DNA from 3 places in the Alteromonas sp. S015 genome. Region 1 is predicted to be linked to each of the others. Evidence: predicted binding sites of a transcription regulator. Region 1 holds the regulator's gene; each other region holds the start of a gene.

Region 1 (3,286 bases):
AGCTGAAGGTAATGCATCGAGGCTGTTTATTCACGCGATTTCGGAAATAGTGTGGGACACCAGCAGCTTCACGCAATATAACGAGTACAAAAAGCGAAACTTGTATTTCGATAGCTTTGATAACCTTTTCGGTACCACAATTTTAACCGGTGAAGTTACGATAAGTAATACTTCAGGGAGTCATCCAAACTCAAAAGGAGTGCCGAAAGGCCATCCTCGCATTAGTCGATTTTTAGGGCTGCCGATTAAGGTCAAAGATAGAGTGGTGGGCATGATTGGTTTAGCCAATAAATTTGAGCCCTACACCATTGAGGATGCAAAGTTTTTACAGCCTCTATTAGATGCACTAGCGGGGCTTTTCTATGCAGTAGAACTAGAGGATGCACGCGCAATAGCTGAAGAGAAGTTGCGAAAGCTGGCCATGACTGATTCGCTGACGGGGCTGTTTAATCGGCGAGCATTTGTTGATAAATGTCATCAGCTTTCTACACAAAGTAATAGAGTAAGCGTAGCAGTAATCGATATAGACCACTTTAAGGAAGTTAATGACACTTATGGACATGATGCAGGAGACCAAGCATTAATTTCAGTAGCCCACCTCATAGAAGAATATTATGTGGAGCCAGATATTGTTTCTCGTCTTGGGGGCGAAGAGTTTGCGATAGTGGCAATTTCCGACAACAAAAAAGACGAAGAAAGACGCTTTAACAAACTTCGAGAGGCTGTTGAAAAAACAGAAGTAAAATACAAAACAGACACGATATCCGTAACGATAAGCATCGGAGCAGTCTTTGCTGAGGACAGTTTGAACGTTGACTTTAGTGGATTGCTTTCCAAGGCCGATAAACTGCTATATACGGCGAAAAAGAATGGTCGAAATCAAGTTATTCTAGAGTGACGAGCGCTTAAGGTTGCTATCCCAGCACCAAGTTTTGCCGCTGATTCATATGCTTCTTTTGTGTGCTCTGGGAACTGTAGCGACGCACCACGGTGCCCAATTGAAAAATCTGTTCTATAAAAAGGGCCTTCACTACATTGTTGTAGTGCACTTTTCAGCTCTCCATCATCTATGTCTTCTGCGAGAAAAGAGGGGCGCGCGCCTATCTGTAAATTCGCGGCCTGTCCTGCGGGTACCTGAACAATTACAGGCACTTCAACTGTTTCAACTACGGTTACTGTGTTTTCGACAACCACCTGCTTCTCTACCTCGACCACTTCTACCGAGTCGTCATCACACGCTGGTAACAATAGAGCGCCGACAAATATTGGGAATATTTTTTTAGTTAATATCATAAATTTTGCATTGTAATTAATGAATTAAGGTTTACCTGTAGGGTAATTAACATCAGCCCAAAATTACGCTAAGCGTTGTGCATGTCGGTTTCGTGATAATGGTGTTACGAATTTGCTACATTCCTAATCAAAAATAAAGCGTGTCAAAACCACCCAACGCTTCTCTCTCAAGGTTTACTACTTGTTATTTGTTTTTAGGTGTATATACTTACAGGAACTGTATGAACAGACAGGTCTTTTATGCGCCCACTCACAGCTCGACAAACTGAAGTTTTAGAACTTATCAAAACAACCATGCAAGAAACGGGAATGCCGCCTACTCGCGCAGAAATTGCGCGTCAGCTTGGTTTTCGCTCTGCCAATGCTGCAGAAGAACATTTGAAAGCATTGGCGCGTAAAGGCGTAATTGAAATTTTGCCGGGTACCTCACGGGGTATTAAACTGAATATCCCCCTTGATAACGACATTCCAGAAGAAGAAGGTCTGCCGTTAATTGGACGTGTAGCAGCGGGTGAGCCAATTTTGGCACAGGAGCACGTAGAGTCGCACTATAAGGTTGACCCTGCTCTGTTCCAACCTCAAGCTGACTTCTTGCTGCGTGTTAACGGCATGAGTATGAAAGATATTGGTATTTTAGATGGTGATCTTCTTGCTGTGCATCGGACCACAGATGTGCACAATGGCCAAGTCGTTGTGGCGCGCGTGGACGAAGACGTTACGGTAAAGCGTTTAGAGAAACGCGGTCGCGAAGTATTACTTCATGCCGAAAACGAAGAATTTGCACCTATAAGGGTTGACCTTGCCAACGAGCCTTTTGCTATTGAAGGTATAGCAGTCGGTGTTATAAGAAACGCAGACTGGATGTAAGGTTTTAGCTACTTCAACGAAAAGCGGCACACTAGCCGCTTTTTTTATGCCTTTTGTTCCTATATTTCTGTCGGTTTTATTAAGTTAGGGTCGCTTATTGAGTTTTCTAACCTTGAAACACAGAATAAACACTACGTGACATATCAAGGTTATTCTGGCTGTGAATGAACGACTGTATACGCATTTATTATTTTAAGGTTTGTTTGAAAATAATTATTGCTAGCGTGTTAGTCGTTGATTTTACATTCAAATGAGTGCGCGTAATTCCTAGCGTGTTGTTCAAAATGTGCGTTTGATTTTACCCATTCCCAACATGTGTCTCACTCCACATCTATTCAAAACGTAACGTATGGCTGCCATATGAAATGATTAAAAATTGAACGCTTCGTTAAATTTTTAACAGAAAAGACTAGACGGCACGGCATTATTGCGCAATTCTTATACAAAGATTAACAAAATAATAACAATGACCCTAAATTTGTTTTACAAGTTGAAGTGGTGGGTCAATCGTTCGCAAACCATTTGGTAGGACATCGCGCAAACTTATCAGCGTTTTGGCCTAGCCATTACGGAGGTGCTGAGTGAAACAATTAACGACCGTCTTCGCAAAATGGTGTTTGAGTATACCATTTTTGCTAATTTCTCCTTTGCTTTTCGCGCAAGAAGCCAGTGAAGAAGCTTCTTCACTTAACTTAAGACGCGGTGCTACTGACATCAGTGGGCAGGTTTACGATCTTCATATGCTGATGTTCTTTATATGCGTTGGCATCGCCGTTGTAGTATTTGGGGTTATGTTCGCCTCAATGTATTTGCACAGAAAGTCTCGCGGCGCGAAGCCAGCCAATTTTCACGAGAACGTGAAAGTAGAAATTGCTTGGACCGTTATTCCTTTTCTTATCCTTATCTTTATGGCTGTGCCAGCAGCGAACACCCTTATCGCGATGGAAGATACGTCTGAGCCTGACATGACTGTGTTAGTCACGGGCTCTCAGTGGAAATGGCACTATAAGTATATGGATAGCGACGTAGAGTTTTATTCTTTGCTCGCCACTCAACGCGAGCAAATTGAGAACAAATTCCAAAAAACAGACAACTACTTACTGGAAGTTGACCGCCCATTAGTCAT
Region 2 (3,286 bases), on a different contig from region 1:
TTTCCACCAGCCCCCGTTAGCATGTGCACAGAGCCTTTTATCGCGGTCGCCTTAACTTCGACATCGGCAAATCTATCTTGTGCGCTAGCAGTGTTTAACGTTGAATATGCCAGCGGGCTCAAAGCGATGAACGCAGCCATAATGTGGGCGCTAAAACGAGGTGCAGTTTTCATTATTATTTCCTTGTAAGAAGCCTGTTTAAATAAGACCTCTTACACTATGACCTAATTTCACAATTAGATCATTTTTTCGTCATTAGGGATATCACCCACATAAGCAAAACGAGGGAGTGTTTCACCCTCTTTTTCCACTGACTCGACGAACATATCAAGAGGGCGCACCCATAACGCCTTTTCACCGTAACACGGGCGGTATACGACTAGCTTGCTTTCATCTTCTGAATGGGTGGCTATTTCGTAGACATCGTACAAATTACCTTTGTAGTGCTTGTATCGACCAGGGGTTTTAAGGTTTGTATCTTTCATGATGCCTCAGAGTTGACTATTGTTAACCTTCGTGTGCCCATTATACTTTGTGTCGACCGTGTAATGTAGACTTCGTATGTTAGCGACTTACTTTAGCTCTTTAGAATGCCTCGCTAATTTCAGAGCATACTTCAAAGGCAGTAGCCCGCCACCTACAAACACAATTATCCTCAAAGCCTCATTTTCAACAAATAATTGAGGGTTGAAGAAACAAGCAATCACTACAACGCTTGCTATAATAGTAAAGGTAATATCGCCCCAAAAAGAAATTTTTCTAATCTGCATTTTCCGTCCCTGTTTCTCGCTGTAACCTTTGCACCCTAAAAACCATATTAGAACACTAAAATCTAAAAGTTGTCTAATCACAACATTCGAGAATACATAATGCGCATACGACGCACTACTTACATTATAAAAAATGCTGGCGATTAGTAGCCTTCAAAAGGTAAAACCAGCTGTTGTGTAGATTGATCGGCGGCGAGCCCTATGTGCACACCTACAAGACGAATGCCACGCCCTGTTGCTCGCTCGAAAGCTTCCTGCATTAGTGTCCGAAAATACGCTTCATCAAGCGTGGCGCTGCGATGCTCGACGGTAGTCAGCTGAAAATCATTAAACTTAAGCTTTACGCCCTGCGTGCGAATACGCACTGGTTTACCCGTTCGCTTCTTGTGATTTTCCATTCGCTCTTGAAGCTTTTCAAATAAATGTGGCAAGAAGTTAATGCACTGCTCAAAGGTGTGGATGTCTTCGCTCAACGTACGCTCTACGCCGATGGACTTGCGTTCACGAGATACCGATAGTTCACGCTCATCGATGCCATGAGCCCGTTCCCACAGTACACTACCAAATTTGCCCAGCTCTTTTTGAATACGCTCAAAAGGATACTGGCGAACATCGTTACATGTATTTAGCCCCATGCGCTGAAGCTTTTGCATGGTAACTTTGCCTACACCCGGTATTTTCTTTAGCGGCATATCTCGCACAAACGCATCGAGCTTGTCAGGAGTGATAACACAAATACCGTCAGGCTTGTTTTCATCGCTTGCTACTTTTGCCACAAACTTACAAGGCGCCACCCCTGCTGAGGCGGTCAGGCCGAGTTCATTTTTAATACGCTCGCGTATTTCTTCGGCAATTAAGGTCGCGCTGCCGCCACAAAACTCACTGTTGGTCACATCTAGGTAGGCTTCATCTAATGATAAAGGCTCGATAAGGTCGGTATAATCTGCAAAAATCTTTCGTATTTTTTGGGACTCGCCGGCGTACACATCCATGCGTCCTTTCACTAGCGTAAGATTTGGACATAGCTTTAAGGCATAGGCTGTTGCCATCGCTGAGCGCACACCAAATTTACGGGCGGGATAGTTACAGGTAGAAATCACGCCACGACGGTCGGCACTGCCGCCAATGGCAATGGGAATATCGCGCAAGGCTGGGTTGTCGCGCATTTCAACTGCGGCGTAAAAACAATCCATGTCGACGTGGATAATTTTTCGCATTACCTGCCTTTGTTCTTAACGTGCTCACACGAAACTGTACAAAAAGACAGTATATTATCAATAGCGTTTAATTACACTATCTTGTTTGGGATTATTAACAAGATTGCTTCCTTGTTCCCTTTCTCTACATAGTGCAAATTTTAACAGAAGCATCTTTCGGCAGGTCACTTTCCCTCAGAACGTTACTGCTACTAAAGTTGTCGACAGAGAGCGGTTCCACCGACAGAGGTGTGTCACCGCTCAATCATGAAAACGCACTAGAGAAATGTGAAAACTAACCTGAGCTGTGTTGCTTAATCAACCCGACCTAACCAATACATTGCCCGTGCCGTCGCCATCATCACTTCAAGACTTCCTTCAGCAGATTTTCTCGCGTGTAGAGAGTGACTGCGAGCCGAACCAATCAACGATGGGCTTTTCCAGATCGGGATGCCTTCGACCGTCATTTCACTCAGTTGTGAAGTACCGTAATTTGCCCAGTAATCTTCATCATTCGCGGAAGTTACAAGAAGTGTCTGCTCAGTAGCCGTCACTGGATTTGCAACCATATCCACAATAGCCATATTTATCGTAGCGTCTGATATTTTGGTCAAACTAGTGTCAGTAACCTCAAACATAATTAGGGATTGATTCTGATTGTTGTAACAGGCTAGCTCTGCGGCAGCGTCATTATCAGCATTTACAAAGGTAAGACGTGCGCAAGCAATATCAGTGCTTGCCAAAATTGAAAACCCTGATGTTGTTGGCTTAAGCAATTGAGTGATGTCATTACCTTGAGAAAGCGCCACATACACATTGCCATTCATCGCGACAATATCAAAATCATGAAAGTATTCAGGCATAGTGTACGTAGCCAACATAACTTGATTGTTCACGTCGACCGCTTTTAACGTTCGACCATCAACATACACTGCATCATCGAAACCGTCGTTATTAAAGTCGAATGATTTAATAACTGAGACATCGTTCGAATAACTCCCTGTAATCTCATATTGAATAGAGAAATCATTCAACTGCATTGCAGCGAATGCGCCATCATAGGTTTGCGCACTAGGTAGAAATAAATCACCGGCACCGTCATTGTTGTAATCAGTAGTTACCGCAATACGCGAGCCATCCCAGTTAGAAGAAATCTCTTCACTCGTGATGTAATTTCCCGTGTTCTCCATTAGTAAAACTTTAGAGCCGTCATAGCCGCTCGCCGTGCTCGGTACGAAGAAAACGGCGCGTTCGTCACCAGGATATAAATCTGCCCACCCAGCCGCATTAAAGCTATCTAGCTGATGGGTAGTTGCTGCA
Region 3 (3,286 bases), on a different contig from region 1:
TCTTCTTGTAAGGTATGTACGCTTTTCCAAATAATATCTTCAGGCGCTATGTGTTGAGATAAGCATTCGCGAGATGCTTCTCGCCATTCATCAAAACCAGGTACCGAAGTAATTGCAATAGATTTCATTTTAATACCGCTTTTACACTACTTTTAATACAACCTATGCGATTAGCACATTTACGCGCTGAATAACTCGAACTGTTTAGGCTCCTTAAACTGAAGTTCGAAATTATTGCTATCGAGTAAATGTATATCGGGGAAGTAATCTCCCACTTTGACAAATGGCTTTAACTTCTTGAGTGGAAGGCGCATCTTTGTGAGGTCAACCCAATTTAATTTTGTATTGCGTCTGATAGACAAGATTTTTTGTACCGTGCGCGCTCCAAGGCCGGGCACGCGCAATAGAAGCTGCTTATCCGCTGTATTGAGATCAATCGGAAATATGTGACGATTTCGCAAAGCCCATGAGAGCTTAGGGTCGTAGTCCATGTCTAACATGTCATCTTGCAAGATTTCATCCAAGCCGAAACCATAGAAACGCAAAAGCCAATCAGCCTGATAAAGACGGTGCTCCCTTAGTAATGGCGCAGGTTTAAGTGGCAAAACGTCTGAAGCATCAGGAATAGGGGAAAAAGCAGAATAGTAAACTCGGCGTAGCTTTTGTTGGCTATATAACTTAACGCTTGTTCCTAATATCGTTTTATCGTTCGAACCATCGGCTCCAATGATCATCTGCGTAGATTGGCCGCCTGGTGCAAAACGAGGAGGGCGTTTTCCCGAATATGTTTGATCAACTTTATGTTCTGCAATTTTGTCTTTTAGCACATTCATCGAGTCGTGAATATTGCTAAGATCTTTTTCAGGTGCATACCTGTTTAACGAAGACTGAGTTGGCATCTCTACGTTAATACTGAGCCTATCTGCATACAAGCCAGCTTCGGCTTGTAATTCTGATGACGCGTTCGGAATGGTTTTTAGGTGTATATATCCTTTAAACCCGTGGTCTAGCCTTAAGGATTTCGCAATACGAACCATGCTTTCCATGGTTATATCGGGAGAACCAACAATACCTGAGCTTAAAAACAAACCTTCAATGTAATTACGTTTATAAAAATTCAGGGTTAAATCTATCGTTTCCTTCACAGTAAACCGAGCACGTTGAACGTTGCTGGATACTCTATTGATGCAATAATGACAATCGTAAATACAATAGTTGGTCATCAGAATCTTTAACAAAGAAACGCATCGACCATCAGGTGTGAAGCTATGGCATATTCCCGAGCCACCGGTAAGAGAACCTATACCGCTTTTATCGGTTTTACCCGGTTGACGTTTTCCTGCTGAACCACTTGCGCATGAAGCGTCATATTTTGCTGCATCGGACAGGATTTCGAGTTTTTGTATCAGTCTATCATGCATCGCAGATGATAATTTCCTATAAGCAATCACAATCAAACAGCTCATTAGAACCCCCATTCTTTTTAAACGGAAGTAACAAACTACGTTAAAGCATGTATAAATATACAGTTGTAAGGGTGAAGTTGCAAAAGGGGGGGAGCGAAATTTTAATGTAAAAAAACTATAGAGAGAAAACACCGCGTCTTAGCATAAACACATAGAGGTTGCAGGCGGTGTTGTTCCGCTTATTATTTGGAGTCGTTGTTTAAATAGATCGAGAAGTATTGCGGTTTGAAAAGCTGAGCCTAAAGGTACATTATAAAAAGCTCTCTGGTTAGAAAAATGCAAAAGATAAAATTTTAAAACCCTATATATTTAGAGAGCTCCTCTCTTAAGCTAGTGTATTTCTCTTTATAAGGTTGCTTGAGTGTCATGTCGTCAATCAATTTGAACAATCGCTTACATTCGTTGACGAGTTTCATTTCTGATTTACCTTCCTTAATTGCAATTTGCAGAAGACATTGAAGCAAATTGAGTGCAACGCCCGTATTTACAGGGGCAAAACCTTGAGCTAGGGCAAACGAGGCTTTTGCTCGCTCGTAATCTTGATTTTGATAGTGCTGTATGCCTTCCCGGTTAAACTGTTGATAACTTGCTAAACTCTTTCGAGTGTTTAACGCCTGTGCATTGAGCATGTTTAAACTGTTTTGGTCGAGTTCCTCTTGTCTTGAGGTTAAAAGTTCACCTAACTGTAATGCATCATCAAATTCTCCTAACTTGTACATAACGTTTATGCTGTCAGGAATAAATGCAGTAGGAACCTCGGTGTACTTTTCGTTAAGAAGCGTTTGTGACGTAGTTAGGTGACGTTTAGCATCAATCAGTTTACCGTCAATAGCGCTAATTCTAGCATTCACGATTGTACCAAAAATATCTACGTCAAAATCTCGGTCTATTTTTTGAAGGTGCTCATCAAACTTTCCTCGTTGCAACGTAAGTAATGCTTCTTGTTGAAACTTATTGCGTTGCCGTTTATCGTCTGCAAACTCTGCAACGTCTAACAGGCTGCGAATAATACCGCACCAGTGCAAACTGGTTTGATGAACGGTTCGTTTAGATAAATCCCAAATCGCATGGCTTGAGTTGGCCGCGAGCACTAAATCACCGTTCTGTCTACCTATATCACAAGCTTTAAAATGCCTGGGTATAGAGTAGGGGGAGAGCTTAATTGCTTCTTTTATTGAATCTAAGGCTTCCTCGCCTGCCGACATGGCCTGATGAGCTTGTGCAAGAATATCGTGTGCATCAGCATTGAATCGGTTGCGCTTTAGTGTCCTTTTGGCAATTGATATCGCTTTTTCATGTTCCTTTAAAAGCAAGTAGGTTTTTCCAATTGCTATTTGTGCCCACAGCACCGGTTGTTTATCAATATAATCACTTAGCACATCTAACGCTTTATGTGGCTGCTCAATGCGCCAATAGAGTTCCACTAATAGCTGTTCACAGTGCCCTTTATAATGGGAAGGTGCGTCTAGTAACGCTTCAATATGATCGATAGCACTATTTAATTCACCCTGTTCAATAAAATTCAACGCTTTTTGAAGAAACTGTCGTTTTTGCCATGCGCGAACAATACGAGACTTCAGCTGTACTTGAGAAAAGGGTTTAATGAGAAAATCGTCTGGTCGGCGCTCAATACTGCCTAAAACTACAGGCCGAGCACTGTCGGCACTAATTAGTATGAACACTGAAGTTGGACTGATGAGCCTGCGAATGCGCAACTCTTCAATGAGCTCATAGCCGGTTTTATTGTCAGCCCCTAAGTGTAAATCACAAATAACAATATCGAACTTGTGTTTTCTACACAGCGATACCGCTTGTTCGGC

The links. The regulator LexA, encoded in region 1, represses DNA repair genes until DNA is damaged. The targets are predictions, from matches to a motif close to TACTGTATNNNNATACAGTA.
Region 2: dinB (DNA polymerase IV) is a predicted target of LexA. The motif match lies at 2,020-2,039, and genes of this name have one in related genera.
Region 3: V7R42_RS12660 (putative DNA modification/repair radical SAM protein) is a predicted target of LexA. The motif match lies at 1,512-1,531, and genes of this name have one in related genera.

What each region holds. Positions count from the first base shown of each region.
Region 1 covers NZ_JAZETO010000003.1:141,781-145,066, forward strand. The annotation lists gene V7R42_RS07055 (sensor domain-containing diguanylate cyclase) at 1-898, shown strand, start outside; gene V7R42_RS07060 (hypothetical protein) at 880-1,293, opposite strand; gene lexA (transcriptional repressor LexA) at 1,534-2,160, shown strand; gene coxB (cytochrome c oxidase subunit II) at 2,742-3,286, shown strand, end outside.
Region 2 covers NZ_JAZETO010000011.1:82,708-85,993, forward strand. The annotation lists gene V7R42_RS18500 (MBL fold metallo-hydrolase) at 1-173, opposite strand, end outside; gene V7R42_RS18505 (DUF1653 domain-containing protein) at 237-485, opposite strand; gene V7R42_RS18510 (hypothetical protein) at 573-770, opposite strand; gene dinB (DNA polymerase IV) at 914-1,987, opposite strand; gene V7R42_RS18520 (FG-GAP repeat domain-containing protein) at 2,281-3,286, opposite strand, start outside.
Region 3 covers NZ_JAZETO010000006.1:118,927-122,212, forward strand. The annotation lists gene V7R42_RS12655 (TIGR03915 family putative DNA repair protein) at 1-128, opposite strand, end outside; gene V7R42_RS12660 (putative DNA modification/repair radical SAM protein) at 180-1,421, opposite strand; gene V7R42_RS12665 (response regulator) at 1,760-3,286, opposite strand, start outside.